2 regions of the Paenibacillus sp. PSB04 genome follow, and region 2 is predicted to be linked to the other one. Evidence: predicted binding sites of a transcription regulator. Region 2 holds the regulator's gene; the other holds the start of a gene.
What was found. The regulator LexA, encoded in region 2, represses DNA repair genes until DNA is damaged. The targets are predictions, from matches to a motif close to CGAACATATGTTCG.
Positions count from the first base shown of each region.

Region 1 (7,147 bases), 1.9 Mb from region 2:
GTTATGCCTCTATACCCTCCATGAGAATCTTCTCCGAGCTCGTCTTCGGCCTCGAATCGGGCTTCGCCTTCTTTTCGTCCTTCCTCCGCATCCCGCTCCAATTCCCATGCTTCTACAAGCTCTGCTTCCGATGCGAACTGCTTGATTTCGTTCAAGACAGTTTCAATCGCAAACTCCGAAACCGATGTCGGGTCTACCAGACCGTCAACATATACAAAAGCAACTTTCCTGCCGAAGTTCCGGGCAAGGATTTCACGGATGACTATATCACCGCTTCCTCCCATGTCCCTTTTCAAACGATCCAGATTGCTTTTTATATCAGAGGACAGCCTGTCCGGGTGCAGCTCTGCCGGATCCGTCCCCACGGATTCCTGATACGGTGCGCCGTTCTTCCCAGCCCGGTTTGAAGGCTGCTGTTGTGTTGAAGCATTGCGGGATTTCTTTTTGCCAACCATCCGGGTCTCCACCTTGTCCATTTATGATGCTTATACTTTCCAATTCAGGGTAATTTCATCCAAGTCGGTTTCCATGCAAGCACAAAAAAACGCAGGGTTTACACCCTGCGCTGCTTAAAAACGGCAACTACTCTTTTTTCAATTTCTGGAATAACCCTTGCCGCCGGCTTACTAATCCTTTCTCCAAGGCATAACGCGTCAGCTGGACCCGGTTCTCCAAATGAAGCTTCTGCAATATGTTTTTCAGGTGGTTTTTAACCGTCTGGTCAGAAATTTTGAGCTCGGCGGCAATTTCCTTGTTGGTAAGCCCCGAAGCCACCCAATTTAAAATTTCGCGCTCCCGCGCGGTCAATGTCTCATGATGCTCCGGACTCTTGGGGGCAAGCGGAAATTCCCTTAAAATTTGCGTGGCAAGTTCCCGGCTGAGCGGCGCTTCGTCGCTCATGATCCCCCGTAAATACTCAAGCCATGTCGACGGGGATAAATTTTTGAGCAGATAGCCCTGCGCTCCCTGCTTTAACGCCTCGAACAAATGCGTCACATCGTCCGACACCGTGATCATAACGATTTTGACGTAAGGATACTGCAGCTTGATCTGCCTTGTCGCCTCCAACCCGCCAATGCCCTGCATTTGGATGTCCATCAGGATCAGGTCGGGCATCAATAACTCGGTCATACTTACGGCTTCCTCGCCGGTGTGGGCCATGCCGATCACTTCAAACGCCGGGTCAGCCGACAGGATTTCGGTCACCGCTTCGCGCGCATGAGCGGAGTCATCGGCAACCAGCACTCTGAACGTATTCAATGGTTATGGGCCTCCTTTCTGATCTCCACCCGGCTGCCCCGCTGCATCGGCAGAATCAGCATTTTCCAGCCAAGCTCCTCGGCGCGCTCCTTCATGATCCGAAGGCCGTACCGGTCCTTCAAATGAAATGGATCCGTATGGATCCCCCTGCCGTTGTCATCGACGAAAACCGTCCAGCCCCGGCCGTCCAGCGTGCCTTTGATCGTCACCTTGGTGGCATGGGCATGTTTGTGAATGTTCAGCAGCGCTTCCCGGATGCAGGCCAGAAGCTCCACTTTTTCCTTGGCGCTCAGGGCCGCATCCGGAATGGACCATTCGATCCAGGGCTGGATCAGCGTTTCCTTGGCTGTATGTTCGATCCTTGAACGCATCGAAGCCTGATATTCCCGCTCCTCCGGCGATTCCGGATAGCGAAGATTGGCGATCGCCTGCCGCACGTACCGGTTCACCTCATGAACCGATTTGCGCAGCTCCTGGAAGTCCGCCGATTCCCGGGCTCCCCGGCCGCGCGACTCCGCCCGGTCCATCTTGACCGACAGCAGAAACAGGGACTGCGCGATGCCGTCATGCAGTTCCCTGGCAAGAAGATCCCGTTCTTCCAGGGCTGCTTTTTCCGCCCGCTCCCGGTTCAGCTCCTCCTGCACCTGTTCCAGCCTCCGGAACAGCATGCTGAGCAGGGTCATGCTGATAAAGAACAGAAACACCGGCGTAAGAAAATTACCCACCTTCATCGATATATAAGGCATCAGAAACGCATGCCTCGCATATTCCCATATCCCTACGGCCAATGTAGGAATAATCAATATCATCCATTTGATTTGTTTATAGGACATGCCTTGATCCGCACCTTCCCCGGGCACTCCCGGCATATTCAGACTTGTCTCTATTGTATCACGGCCTGCCCGGCGTATGTTAGAACGGTTCGTGTCACATACTACGAAGCGAACTTGTCTTTGTTTGGACGTCTGAATGGAAGCATCGACAACGAACAACCGGGAGGACCTTATGCGCACAAGGCTTTATGCAACGCTATCCATGCTGCTTTTGACGATTTCGGTGACGGCTGCTCCGGCAGCGGGGGCTTCTCCCGTAAACCAAGGCAGAGAGTACTATGAACAAAGGGGAGACGTCATCTGGGAGATTCCGAACCGGGAAAAGATTATAGCACTGACCTTCGATGACGGACCGGATCCTGAGGATACGCCGCAGATTCTCGACCTGCTGAAGCAGTATCACGCAAAGGCAACGTTTTTTGTCGTCGGCAAGCAGGTTCAGGAGCACCCGGAGCTGGCCAAGCGGCAGGTGGCCGAAGGCCATGAGCTTGCCAACCACACCTTCGACCATATGTATTTTAACCGCCGGAGCTCACCGGAGGTCATCGTGCGGGAGCTGCGGGAAACCCAGGAAGCCATATACCAGGTTACCGGTAAAAAAACCTACCTGTTTCGCCCACCCGGAGGATATTATAACGACCGTATGATCCAAATTTGCAAGAAGGAGGGTTATCTCGTCGTTATGTGGTCCTGGCATCAGGACACCTGGGACTGGAACCGGCCGGGCGTCGCCAAGATCGTGAACAAGGTGCTGAACAACGCGCGCAACGGCGACATCGTCCTGATGCACGACCACGTGGAGGGCAAGTCCCAAACGGTCGACGCGTTAAAACAAATCCTGCCTGAACTGCAGAAGCGCGGATATCGCTTCGTTACCGTATCGGAGCTGGTAGAGTACAACATTCCTTAAGGGGCGTTTAATCGCGCCCCTTTTTTGGCGCTTCCTCCCCGGGCCATTCACGGTGGAACTGCGCAAGAAACTGCTCCATAAATGCGTGGCGGGCAGCAGCCTCCCGCTGGGCCGCCGGCGTATTCATCAGATCTTTCAGCTTCAGCAGCTTCTCGTAAAAATGGTTCACCGTCGTCCCCTGCCGGCTGCGATACTCCTCCTGGGTCATACTGTTCCGCGGCGGCTCGGTGGGGTCATACATGAGTCTTCCCCGTGACCCGCCAAAGGCAAACGTGCGGGCAATACCAATCGCTCCGATGGCGTCCAGACGGTCTGCGTCCTGCACGACCCGCCCCTCCAAAGTCGACATGGGCCTGCCGCCTCCGCCGCCATAAGACATTGTCCCGATGATCTCCAGCACATGATCCACGAGCGCCGCATCCGCCCCATGTTCCGTGAGCCAATAGGAAATAGCTGCCATGCCCTCCTCTTTCGAAGCTACGATTTTCTCGTCGGCCAGGTCATGAAAAAGGGCCGCCAGCTCGCAGACGACCGGATCGGCCCCTTCCTGCTCAGCCAGCCTCTTCGACCACTCCGCCACCCGGTGAATATGCCACCAGTCGTGGCCGGACGGCTCAGACTTTAAATGATCCTTCACGTATTCCCTTGCTTCCATAATCATTTGGTCGGTCTCCATATGCTTTCCTCCAAACAGCTTTATTTTTCTGAACAATCGCGGTTGAATCCGAACATATATTCGCCTATAATACAATGCATAGCTCTTTTAATAAATGAGGTGAAATGATGATTAACCGAACCTGTGAACCGTCGGCGAGTTTCAATTCTACCATGAAAGAGGCTGCTTGGACACAGACCAGCCGCTTGCTGGAGGAATCCCTCCGCCGTCACCTGAAAGTAACCCTGCACCTTACCGGTGCTGGACCCGAACAAGAAATCCGGGGCTTCGTCACCGTGATTAACACCTATCTGGAAGAGATCAAGTTTAGAGCTGAAGACGAATGGCTGTGGATCAAATTCAGCGAGATCATTTCCGCGCATACATAAAGCCGGCTTGAAGGAACGTAAGGAACCCTTAGCGAAAAGGTTACAAGGGAAACCGGCTTATATCATATTGGAATGCAATGGTTTCCCGTACACATATTACTGAGCAAACGGAGGAGTTAGCTATGACCGATGATTTGAAATATCCTATCGGACTTTGCGTAACGAATAAAGAACTGAGTGGAGATGAGCGTACAGCATTAATCGGCGAAATCCGCAGCCTGCCTTCGAAACTGCGGCAAGCCGTCAGCGGATTATCCAAGAAGCAGCTGGACACGCCTTATCGGCCGGGCGGCTGGACCGTCCGTCAAGTCGTGCACCATGTCGGAGACAGCCACATGAACAGCCTGATTCGGCTTAAACTTGCTTTAACCGAGGATAATCCGGTGATAAAACCTTATGAGGAGCAATTATGGGCTGAACTTGCGGATTCCGCGTTGCCTGATCCGGAGATTTCCCTGAATCTGCTGGAGGCGCTGCATGAACGGTTTGTGCTTGTTCTGGAAAGCTTGAACAGCGACCAGTGGCTCAGAACATACAACCATCCGGCAAACGGAGAAACCAATTTGAACGAGCATCTATGCGCGTATGCTTGGCATGGCAACCACCATCTTGCGCACATCACGACCCTCAAAGAACGGATGGGCTGGTAAGGCGGGATTCAGGTTCTTCGGTATGACGCCCTTCCTCAAATGAAATACTAACCAAAATGGTATGATTGAGGCAGGTGTTCTCATGAGTAAAATCTTGTCCATCTACGGCAGAGATGTGAAAAACATTGTCACGAACTGGGCCGCGCTCGTCATCATCGCCGGTCTTGTTATGCTTCCTTCCCTGTACGCCTGGTTCAACATCAAGGCATCCTGGGATCCCTACGGCAATACCGGCGATATTGCGATTGCCGTCGCGAACAACGACAAAGGGACGACGATGAAGGGACAGTCGCTGAATCTCGGCAAGGAGGTCGTCGCCTCGCTGAAGGACAATCATAAGCTGGGCTGGAGGTTCGTCTCCGAGGCGGACGCCATGAGAGGCGTCCGGCACGGGGATTACTATGCGAGCATCATCATCCCGGACAATTTTTCGGCCTCGATTGCCACGGTGCTGTCGGACAACCCGACCCACGCCGAAATTTTGTATTATGTGAACGAAAAGATCAATGCGGTATCCCCGAAGATTACATCTTCCGGAGCCAGCGGCATCATCCAGGAAGTCAGCAAAAATTTCGTCAAAACCGCCAACGGCACGATTTTTAAAATTTTCAACGAGCTTGGCATCGAGCTGCAAAATCAGCTGCCGACCATTGAGAAGGTCCGTTCGCTGGTGTTTGAGCTAGAGAAAAATTTCCCGGAAATCAACCGAGCCGTAAACACGGCGGCGCAGGACATCCATACGACCAACGAGCTGGTATCAAAAGCTCAAGGGGCGCTGCCCATGGTGACCGACCTGGCCAAGAACGGGCAGCAGTTGGCGGCGGGTCTGGACGATTTTATGGGCAAGGCTTCCACGGCTGCCAAGGATATCGCGCCGAACGTAAAGCAGGATCTGCTGCTTCTGCAGCAGACTTCCATGGCTACGGAGCAGCTGACCGCGCTGCTGAAGGATCCCGACGTCGATCCGAAGACTGCGCTTGATGCGCTGGACCGGATATCCTCCAGGTTAACTACCGGCCTGGAAGTGCAGGAAGCGCTGATCAGCTGGTTCGACCGGCTGAACCAGACCGCAGGCGGCCGACTGGATTTCGTCAGCTCCAAGCTGAAGCAGGTCCGGGACAAAATGCAGTCTCAGCTGACGCTTGTCAATCAAATCCGCAGCGGGGTAAAGAAAGGCGAGAAACCGGCCATGGATCTGGTGAATAAGCTGAACACAATCTCCGGCGAAGTATCCGATCTATTAGGGGACATCCTCGGGCGGTATGACAGCGAAATTCAGCCGGCGATCGAAAGCGGGCTGCAGAAGGCGGTCAAGTCCGCCGCCGAAGCGAAGAAGATGATGGATTCTGCCGTTCAGAGCCTGCCGGACGTCAAGAAGGTGCTGTCCGACGCTTCCAAGGGATTGGCGATCGGCACGCAGGGCATTTCCGTCATCCAGAAGGAGCTTCCGGGCGTGGAAGCCAAAGTCAAGGAACTGGCGGACCGGATGCGCAAATTCGAATCGGAGGGCAACCTGCAGGAAGTCATCGACCTGCTGAAAAACAACTTCCAGCAGGAAGGACAGTTCTTCGCCGAGCCTGTCGTGCTGAAGGAGAATCAGCTGTTTCCGATACCGAATTACGGATCCGCCATGTCGCCCTTCTTCTCAACGCTGGCCCTCTGGGTCGGAGCGACGCTGCTCGTATCCCTGGTGACGACGGAAGTGCATTCGCCTGCAGCCGGAACGGATTATAACAGCATCCAGATTTATTTCGGGCGGTTTCTGACCTTCCTGACGCTGGCGCTGCTGCAATCGGTCCTTGTCACGGCAGGCGATATCTTCCTCTTGGGAACCTATGTGGTGGACAAAGGCTGGTTCATCTTATTCGGATTGGTCAACAGCGCTGTCTTTATGCTGATCGTCTACACCCTCGTTTCCGTGTTCGGCAATGTCGGCAAGGCGCTTGCCATCGTTCTGCTGGTGCTGCAGCTTGCCGGATCGGGCGGAACCTTTCCTATTCAGACGACACCGCCGTTCTTCCGGGCGATCCATCCGTTCCTTCCGTTCACCTACGGCATCAGCATGATGCGCGAAGCGGTGGGAGGCATGATCTGGAGCGTCGTCCGCAGCGATCTGCTCATCATGTGCGTGTATGTCGTGATCACGCTCGTGATCGGTCTTGCGCTGAAAGGGATCATCAATCAGCTTGCCGCTGGCCTCGTCAAGAAAGCGAAGGAAAGCAAACTGATTCATTGAACACGGTATAAAGGTATAAACCAAACAAGCCTCCCCAGCAGTCAAGCTGCTGACGGGAGGCTTTATGATTCATGCCTATTCCATTATTGATCCAATGTATAAGGTGCAAGGCCGGTAGGCATCGGTGCAGGAGGCGTGCAGGTGCTTTGCATCTCGTAATGCTTTTTCTCATCCGAAGCATCATGGAACGCCCACATGGCTTCCAGCACATGGT
Region 1 covers NZ_CP081301.1:6,077,294-6,084,440, forward strand. The annotation lists gene K2F33_RS27875 (spore germination protein) at 1-455, opposite strand, end outside; gene K2F33_RS27880 (response regulator) at 583-1,260, opposite strand; gene K2F33_RS27885 (sensor histidine kinase) at 1,257-2,093, opposite strand; gene K2F33_RS27890 (polysaccharide deacetylase family protein) at 2,266-3,003, shown strand; gene K2F33_RS27895 (HD domain-containing protein) at 3,011-3,679, opposite strand; gene K2F33_RS27900 (YolD-like family protein) at 3,784-4,047, shown strand; gene K2F33_RS27905 (YfiT family bacillithiol transferase) at 4,170-4,697, shown strand; gene K2F33_RS27910 (YhgE/Pip domain-containing protein) at 4,780-6,933, shown strand; gene K2F33_RS27915 (Gfo/Idh/MocA family protein) at 7,017-7,147, opposite strand, start outside.
Region 1: the regulator LexA is predicted to act here: its motif matches at 3,729-3,742, upstream of K2F33_RS27900 (YolD-like family protein).

Region 2 (7,147 bases):
CACCGGATCCATCATGCTCTCGCTCATGTCCATGCCCGCATGACCACCGCCGCCGCTGCCGCAGCCTGCTATGCTCCATACCGCCAGCAGCAGCAGAGCAACAAAACCGTACTTTCTCAAGCGAAGTCACTCCCTATACGTCTATCTATGTAAGCTGTTTGTCCATATTCTTCATCATTATACATAATTATCGCCTCACCCAAACCATCCATCTGTTAACAAAATGGAACAAATTGACCGGAAAGGGTCAAGCTTGCTCAGCAAGCGGGGCATTCATATACACAAGGTATAATAAAAGCCTGCCGGACGAAGGATTCCCCTCTGGGCAGGCTAGCATATAAGACCGACTCAAGAACGTTCGGCGATGATGCGATGCAGTTCAGACAGATGCTTGATTTCGTAATCAGGCTCAATGGACGGATCTTTTACTTTTCCGTTGCGGTTGATCCATACTGTGGTCAGTCCGGCACTATTTCCGCCTTTGATGTCGGTTGTCTGCTTGTCGCCGACCATGAGCGTCTGTTCCGGTGTTAATCCAAGTAATGAAAGCGCATGTTCGAAGATGGTCGGATCCGGTTTGCCTTTGCCGTATGTACCGGAAATGACGATCTCGTCAAAATATGGAGCAAGCTCAGGAACGCCGGCGATCTTCTCCTGCTGGAGCGCGGGACAGCCGTTCGTCAGAAGAAGCAGCTTCTTGTTTCCTTTCAATTCGTCCAGCACTTGGAAGGTCTCTTCATATACATGGGGGCGGGAGCGGCGCTCGGCGGCAAATTGCTCGGCCAATTCTCCGGCCAGCTGTTCATCGTCAACCCCAAGCTTCAGCAGACCACGCCGCCATGATTCCTTGCGGTAGCCTGGAGCGAGCTCCTCAAGTCTGCGAAATTCAGGTTGTTCGCCTGCGCTGAAGTTGGCCCACAGTCCTTCAAACGGGTTAATTCCAATCATTTGGGTAAAGGCAAACGTGTCATAGGATTGATATAACGCCCTTGCCTCATTGCGGACCGCTTCCTCCAGCTCCTTGGCGTCAATGCCCTTCGCCATGGCGGCCGTCTCGCATACCGCTTCAAAGGATTCCTTCACGCTGCGCTCATCCCACAACAGCGTATCGTCCAAATCGAAAAAAACAGCTTGTACCGGCATCCTCTTCCATCCTCTCCATCTGCTATCTCTTATATTTGTTTATTTTTCCAAAGGGATATTATGGGTCTGCGCAAAACGCTCCAGACGTTCCCCTATGGCATCGGTATCGTAGCGGTTGATCAGGCGCGTGAACACCCAGTTGCCGCCTTTGCCCTTCGGCTCAATCACGACAGAGCCTTTGGCCAGCTTGATCTTGGCGATATTGTCTGCGGTCAGTCGCCGATCCCGGTTGAACTTGATCGTCGATACGGCGTTTTTCTCCACGCGCAGGAAAGGCCTGCGCAAAAAGATCATCAAGCCCAGGAACACGTACATGGCCATAATGATCCAGGTCATGCCGCTGTTTCCCGCCGTACCCTCCTGTCCGAGCATTCCGAGCAGGAAGTAAACCGCGGCCAGAGCGACCATCGTAATCGGAAGCACATAGTTTCTTCCTTTATAAATGTCAGCCGATGGACCTCCCGTGCTATAGATGGATGGCTTTCCCTCTTTCTTTCTCTGCTTGTTCAGCTGCGCTGAGTTTTTTCTTACCTGTCTTTCCCATGAACGGGCCATTCACGAACCTCCTCAAAATGCTTTCGGCTATATAGTTATTTACTTCCTCATATATAACGGCCCAATACTGCTTACAGCAATTATTCCTGTAGTTTCACATTCTATATAATAGAAAGCAAATGAAGGAAAACTTGGTGCGCTTACATAGAAGCATTCTGTTCTCGGTAGTGAGCCATACAAAACCTTGAGTCAGTCTATACCATAATCGAATGTATGAGTCTAAACCAGCAGCGGGTGTTATTTCTTCTCTTCATCCACCCATTCAATCGAGTCCAGCTGCTGTCTGAAATTTCTGCGGACATTCTGAAGGTATCTCTCACGAAGCTTGGCCCGTTCTTCGATTTCCTCTTCGGTTAAACCGGATTCCTTTTGCTTGCGCGCAAGCTCATTAATTCTCTCTACAACGCTGTCGATATCCATACAATTACTCCTCCAATATTCAAGTCATACCTAACTTTGCCATGATAAAAAGAGCTTGTCAAGGTTCACACCTTTCCAAGCTCTTGATCATTTATCTTCTATTAATATTGTGGGAGTGCCAATACTTCTCCGGCTTGAATTTCGCTGCTGGTTAAATCGTTATACTTCTTCACCGCCATAATGTATGCGCGGATATCCATGTCTTCCGGCTTATGGGCAGAAGCGATTCCCCACAGCGTATCGCCTTGCTGAACGATGACATTTTTCTCTAACCGAACATCATCCGAGGTTCCCGCGAATACGCGAACGACACCTGTGCATCCCACCAAAATAATCAGGGCCGCCAGGATCAGTTTGATCAAGGCAGGGCCAGGCACGAAGGACTGGAGTTTCTTCAACCAAGGAGATGCTATAGCTTCATTGATGGATGGGTTAACGGATGGGTTATTATAAATACTTTGGTATGTAGTGTGTTTCAGCATAAATATTACGCCTCCAAACGTTTGTTCTTGTTTCATGAGAACAATATAACACGAACATTTGTTTTGTTCAATACTTTTTTCGAACAATTGTTCCTATGTTTTTAGAGGCGGGCTTCCTTCATTCAGAAGCCGCGAAAATCCCGCTCCATCAAAGCAAAATCATTTAGAACTTATGTTTGTACGAACGGCAGTTCTATGTTATAATTTTACCAAACGTTACTAAATGGGGTTGATGGGGAATGTCAAAGATATCTAGCCGGCAGCAAGCGATATTGGAATTTATCAGAAATGAAGTCCGCGCCAAGGGTTATCCTCCGTCCGTCCGAGAGATCGGTGAGGCGGTAGGGTTGGCTTCCAGCTCGACCGTACACGGCCATTTGGACCGACTGGAGAAGAAAGGCTTGATCCGCAGAGACCCTACGAAGCCTCGTGCCATCGAACTGTTGGGACAAGAAGAATCCGAGAGCAGCAATCTGTTCACGCATACGATCGCCAGAGTTCCCGTAGTAGGCAAGGTCACAGCTGGGGTGCCGATCACGGCAACGGAGAACATTGAAGATTACTTCCCTCTGCCACAGCACTATGTTGGAGATGAGAAAGTATTTATGCTTTCCGTCGTTGGGGACAGTATGATCGAGGCGGGCATTCATAACGGTGACTACGTCATCGTGAGACAGCAGCAGACAGCCGATAACGGGGACATCGTCGTTGCCATGACGGATGAGGATGAAGCAACCGTGAAGACGTTTTACAAGGAGAAGGACCATATCCGGCTTCAACCGGAGAACCCGGCTTACGAACCTTTGCGTCTGAACCATGTCACCATTCTGGGTAAAGTCGTCGGGCTGTTCCGCGATATTCACTAGCAGATGATGCTGGACAAGCAGCAATAGAGCCCTTGCTCTTCCTTACTCAGGAAGGTCAAGGGCTCTTTTCGGCGTTGGGATCAAGGCAGGATGATTCAGGTGGGACACACCTCACGGGAATCCGCCGTTTGCTCCAGACGGTACTCCGTCGGGGTTTTTCCCGTTTTTTTGCGGAACACCTGGGTAAAATGCTTGACGTCCACATATCCGACTTTGTCCGAAATGTCGGCCAGCTTCAAATGCGTTTGCAGCAGCAGCTTGCAGGCTTGTTCGATCCGCAGATTGGTGACGTATTCCTTGAAGCCGCTTCCTGTCTTCTGCTTAAACAGCTGGCTGAAATAGACCGGATTCAGGAACACGACCGAAGCTACCTTTTCCAGGGACAGATCCGTATGATAGTGTGCTTTGATGTACTGCACCGCAACCTCGATCGCTCGGTTACCGCCCGGGTTGTTGTATTCGTACTCCAGCGATGCCGATTCCTGGCGCATCCGCCGCACTTCCTCCGGCACCCGGTGAATGTCTGTGATAAGTCCCGTCGACTGAATCTGGAAAGGCACCTTGACGCATCGTTTCAAGTTAGCGCGCAGCTCATCCGTCAGACGTTTCATGCCTCCCTCTTCCCCCAGTGAGACGAGGCCGATCAGGCTCGTTTCGTCCATGCTTGTCACAAATCCGCAGCCGTGCGCTTCAATCAGCTCACCAAGCACATTTTCAATAATAAAATGCTCCAGATGCACCGGCGCGTCGCTCTCCATCTTAACCATTACCAGTTGGAATGCGGGGTAGCTCTCAATTATAGACGCGACGTCAAGGCGCCCAGTATCGAGTCCGCTCGCCCAGCGCTGAAACACAGCCTCACGCAAATACTTCAGGTTAGACTTCAGCAGCTCCGCCTCGCGCACGATTTCATTCTCCCGATCCATCTCCTGAGCAAGTCCGGAAATCATGGAGAGCAGCAGCTCTTTCCCGATCGGCTTGAGCATATAGTCCTTAGCCCCAAGCTTGACGGCTTCCTGGGCGTAGGAAAACTCGGAATAAGCCGAAATGATGACCCATTTGATATGCGGATAACTGCCTTGGCACAGCTGCATCAATTCAAGGCCCGTCATTCCCGGCATGAGGATATCGGTCAGCACCAGATCAATCCGGTGTTTGCGCAGCTGCTGAACCGCTTCCTCCGGATTCGCCGCCAGGTGAACATAATGCTGCGGATAGGCCCGGTGGATGGTGCGCTTAATTCCGTCACGGATCACATGCTCATCGTCCACGACTAAAATGTTCATCTTCCATTCCTCCTTGGTGCCGGATTGGTAAACGGATGGTTACCGTCGTTCCTTCCCCTTCTTGACTGTCCAAGTATAAACCGTACGGACTGCCGAACATCATTCGGATCCGCTCATGCACATTGCTCAAACCGATGCCACGGCGAAGCACGGGGCCGTCTCTGTCCTCCGCTTTGGGCGACGTGCGGTTGCCGCCCTCCAGCAAGCTTCTGACCTGCATCAGCGTGTCTTCGTTCATTCCCTTCCCGTTATCCCGAACGACGACATGGAGATCGTCCATGACCTGCTCCGCCGTAACGAGCAGCATGCCCTGCCGATCCAGCGGCTCCAGTCCATATTTTACAGCGTTTTCAATAATCGGCTGAATCGTCATTTTCGGCAGCGTGACGTCCATCCACTGTGGATCCACATCGATCTTCGGTGCAAGCCTATCCTTCAGCCGGTTCTCGATAATCGTCAAATAATGCCGGATCTGTTCCAATTCCTGACGCAGCGTCGTCCGGGAAGCCTCTTCCCAGTTGCTGCTGTAACGGAACATTTGCGACAGTGACAGAATGACCCTGCTGAGGCGTTCATTCCCTTTTTCATCCAGCATCCAGTAAATCATGTCCAGCGTGTTGTACAAAAAATGCGGATTCACCTGGGACTGCAGCGCCTGCAGCTGCGCGTTTTTCTCGCTGACGGTCGTGACCTTGATCGTCTCAATCAGCTCATCCATCCGGTGCACCATCCGGTTGAAGGAAGACACCAGGCTGTTGATTTCGTCAAACGAGTCGACATTAACCGAACCGCTGAAATTGCCCATCTCCACCTTTTTCATTTCCCGGATCAGCAGCTTCAGCGGGGAAGCAATGTTGCGCGATACCAGCGTGGCCAGAACCGTGGAGACGATAATCAGCACGATTAGAACGATAACGAGGTATTGGGTCGTCTGGTTCACTTCCGCCTGAATGTCGTGCTTCGGGGTAAAACCGTAGATCGTCCAGCCCGCCATGGGCGTATTGGCAGCGACCACCAGCTGGCTTGAGCTGTCATCCACCAGAATACCGTCCTCGGCACCTGGCTTCGGAATGCTGGCAAAGTCCGGCGCCTCCGTCCCTTTTTTACCGGTCGAAGCGATGATGTTGTTGTTCTGATCGATCAGGTACACGCGGCTGCCCGGGCTGATCGTCACATTGGACATCGCCTCCATGATGGACGAAGGATTCGCTTCGATGACCATGATGCCAAGCTGCTTGTGCGTGTTCAGATCGTACAGCTTCCGGCCGAACACAAAGACGTTCTCTTTCTGCTGCAGCGTGTTGATCGGCGAACCCGGCATCATCCCGAGCCAGACCATATTGCCCGACGAGGCGTTCAGCTCGTTGTACCAGGACGTCTGGGCGTAATTGTTGTCGATGACCCCGGCGAACTGGCGCTCATAGCTGTACACTTTGCCCCTGTCGGTCAGAATATGGATGCCTGTAATATCGTTCCTTGAATAGTAAGCCGCCCCGATAATATTCGTAATCGTTCGTTCGTTTTCGATGGCGACGGTCTCTTTTACATGGGTCTCTTGAAGCAGCCGGGTCAGCTCGTAGTTGCTGTTGAGCGACTTGGAGAGACTGTTGTAGCCTTGAAGCAGCGAGTTGAACAGTCCGGCGGTCTGCGAAATGTTCTTCTCGGCGATATCATTCACCTTGGTATGAATAATGGAAATGGTGCGGTAATAATACACGACGCTGATCAATATCAATATGCCGGTCATGCAGCATAGAAACAGCAGAAAAAGACGGCTGTGAATCGAACGAAAATGTCGCCCCACAGATACATTCCCCTTTCGTATCCGGTCATCCATTTGTCATTCTATCACAGAAACCGTCTTTGCCCTACTAACCTTTTACTGCACCTGCTACCATACCCTGGGTGATCTTGTCGGCGAGCAGGAAGTAGATAATGATGACCGGGAGCGCGCCCAGCACAAGAAATGCGCCGATGGCCCCGTAGTTGACCGAGTATTGGCTGACGAAGCTGTTGACGCCGAACGGCAGTGTTTTCAGCTTTTCCGATGAGATAAACGTCGCAGCCAAAATATATTCGTTCCAGATGTTGATGAATGTCAGGATACACACCGTCATTACCGGCGGAACCGAAATCGGCAGGATGATGCTCGAGAATATGCGTCCGATCCCCGCTCCGTCCACCACCGCGGATTCTTCGATTTCATGCGGAATGGTTTTCATGAACCCGCTAAGAATAAAGATGGCGATCGGCATGGAAAATGCCACATACGGCAAAATGATCGACAGATGCGTATTCAGAATATGCATGTTTTTGAAAATGATCATGAGCGGCAGCAGCGTCGCCTGCATCGGGATCATCATTCCGATCAAGAATACGACCATGACCGCCCCGC
Region 2 covers NZ_CP081301.1:4,226,538-4,233,684, reverse strand. The annotation lists gene K2F33_RS19660 (FixH family protein) at 1-120, opposite strand, end outside; gene K2F33_RS19655 (HAD family hydrolase) at 349-1,143, opposite strand; gene K2F33_RS19650 (hypothetical protein) at 1,183-1,698, opposite strand; gene K2F33_RS19645 (DUF896 domain-containing protein) at 1,936-2,118, opposite strand; gene K2F33_RS19640 (LysM peptidoglycan-binding domain-containing protein) at 2,220-2,600, opposite strand; gene lexA (transcriptional repressor LexA) at 2,840-3,466, shown strand; gene K2F33_RS19630 (response regulator transcription factor) at 3,562-4,752, opposite strand; gene K2F33_RS19625 (sensor histidine kinase) at 4,727-6,556, opposite strand; gene K2F33_RS19620 (carbohydrate ABC transporter permease) at 6,624-7,147, opposite strand, start outside.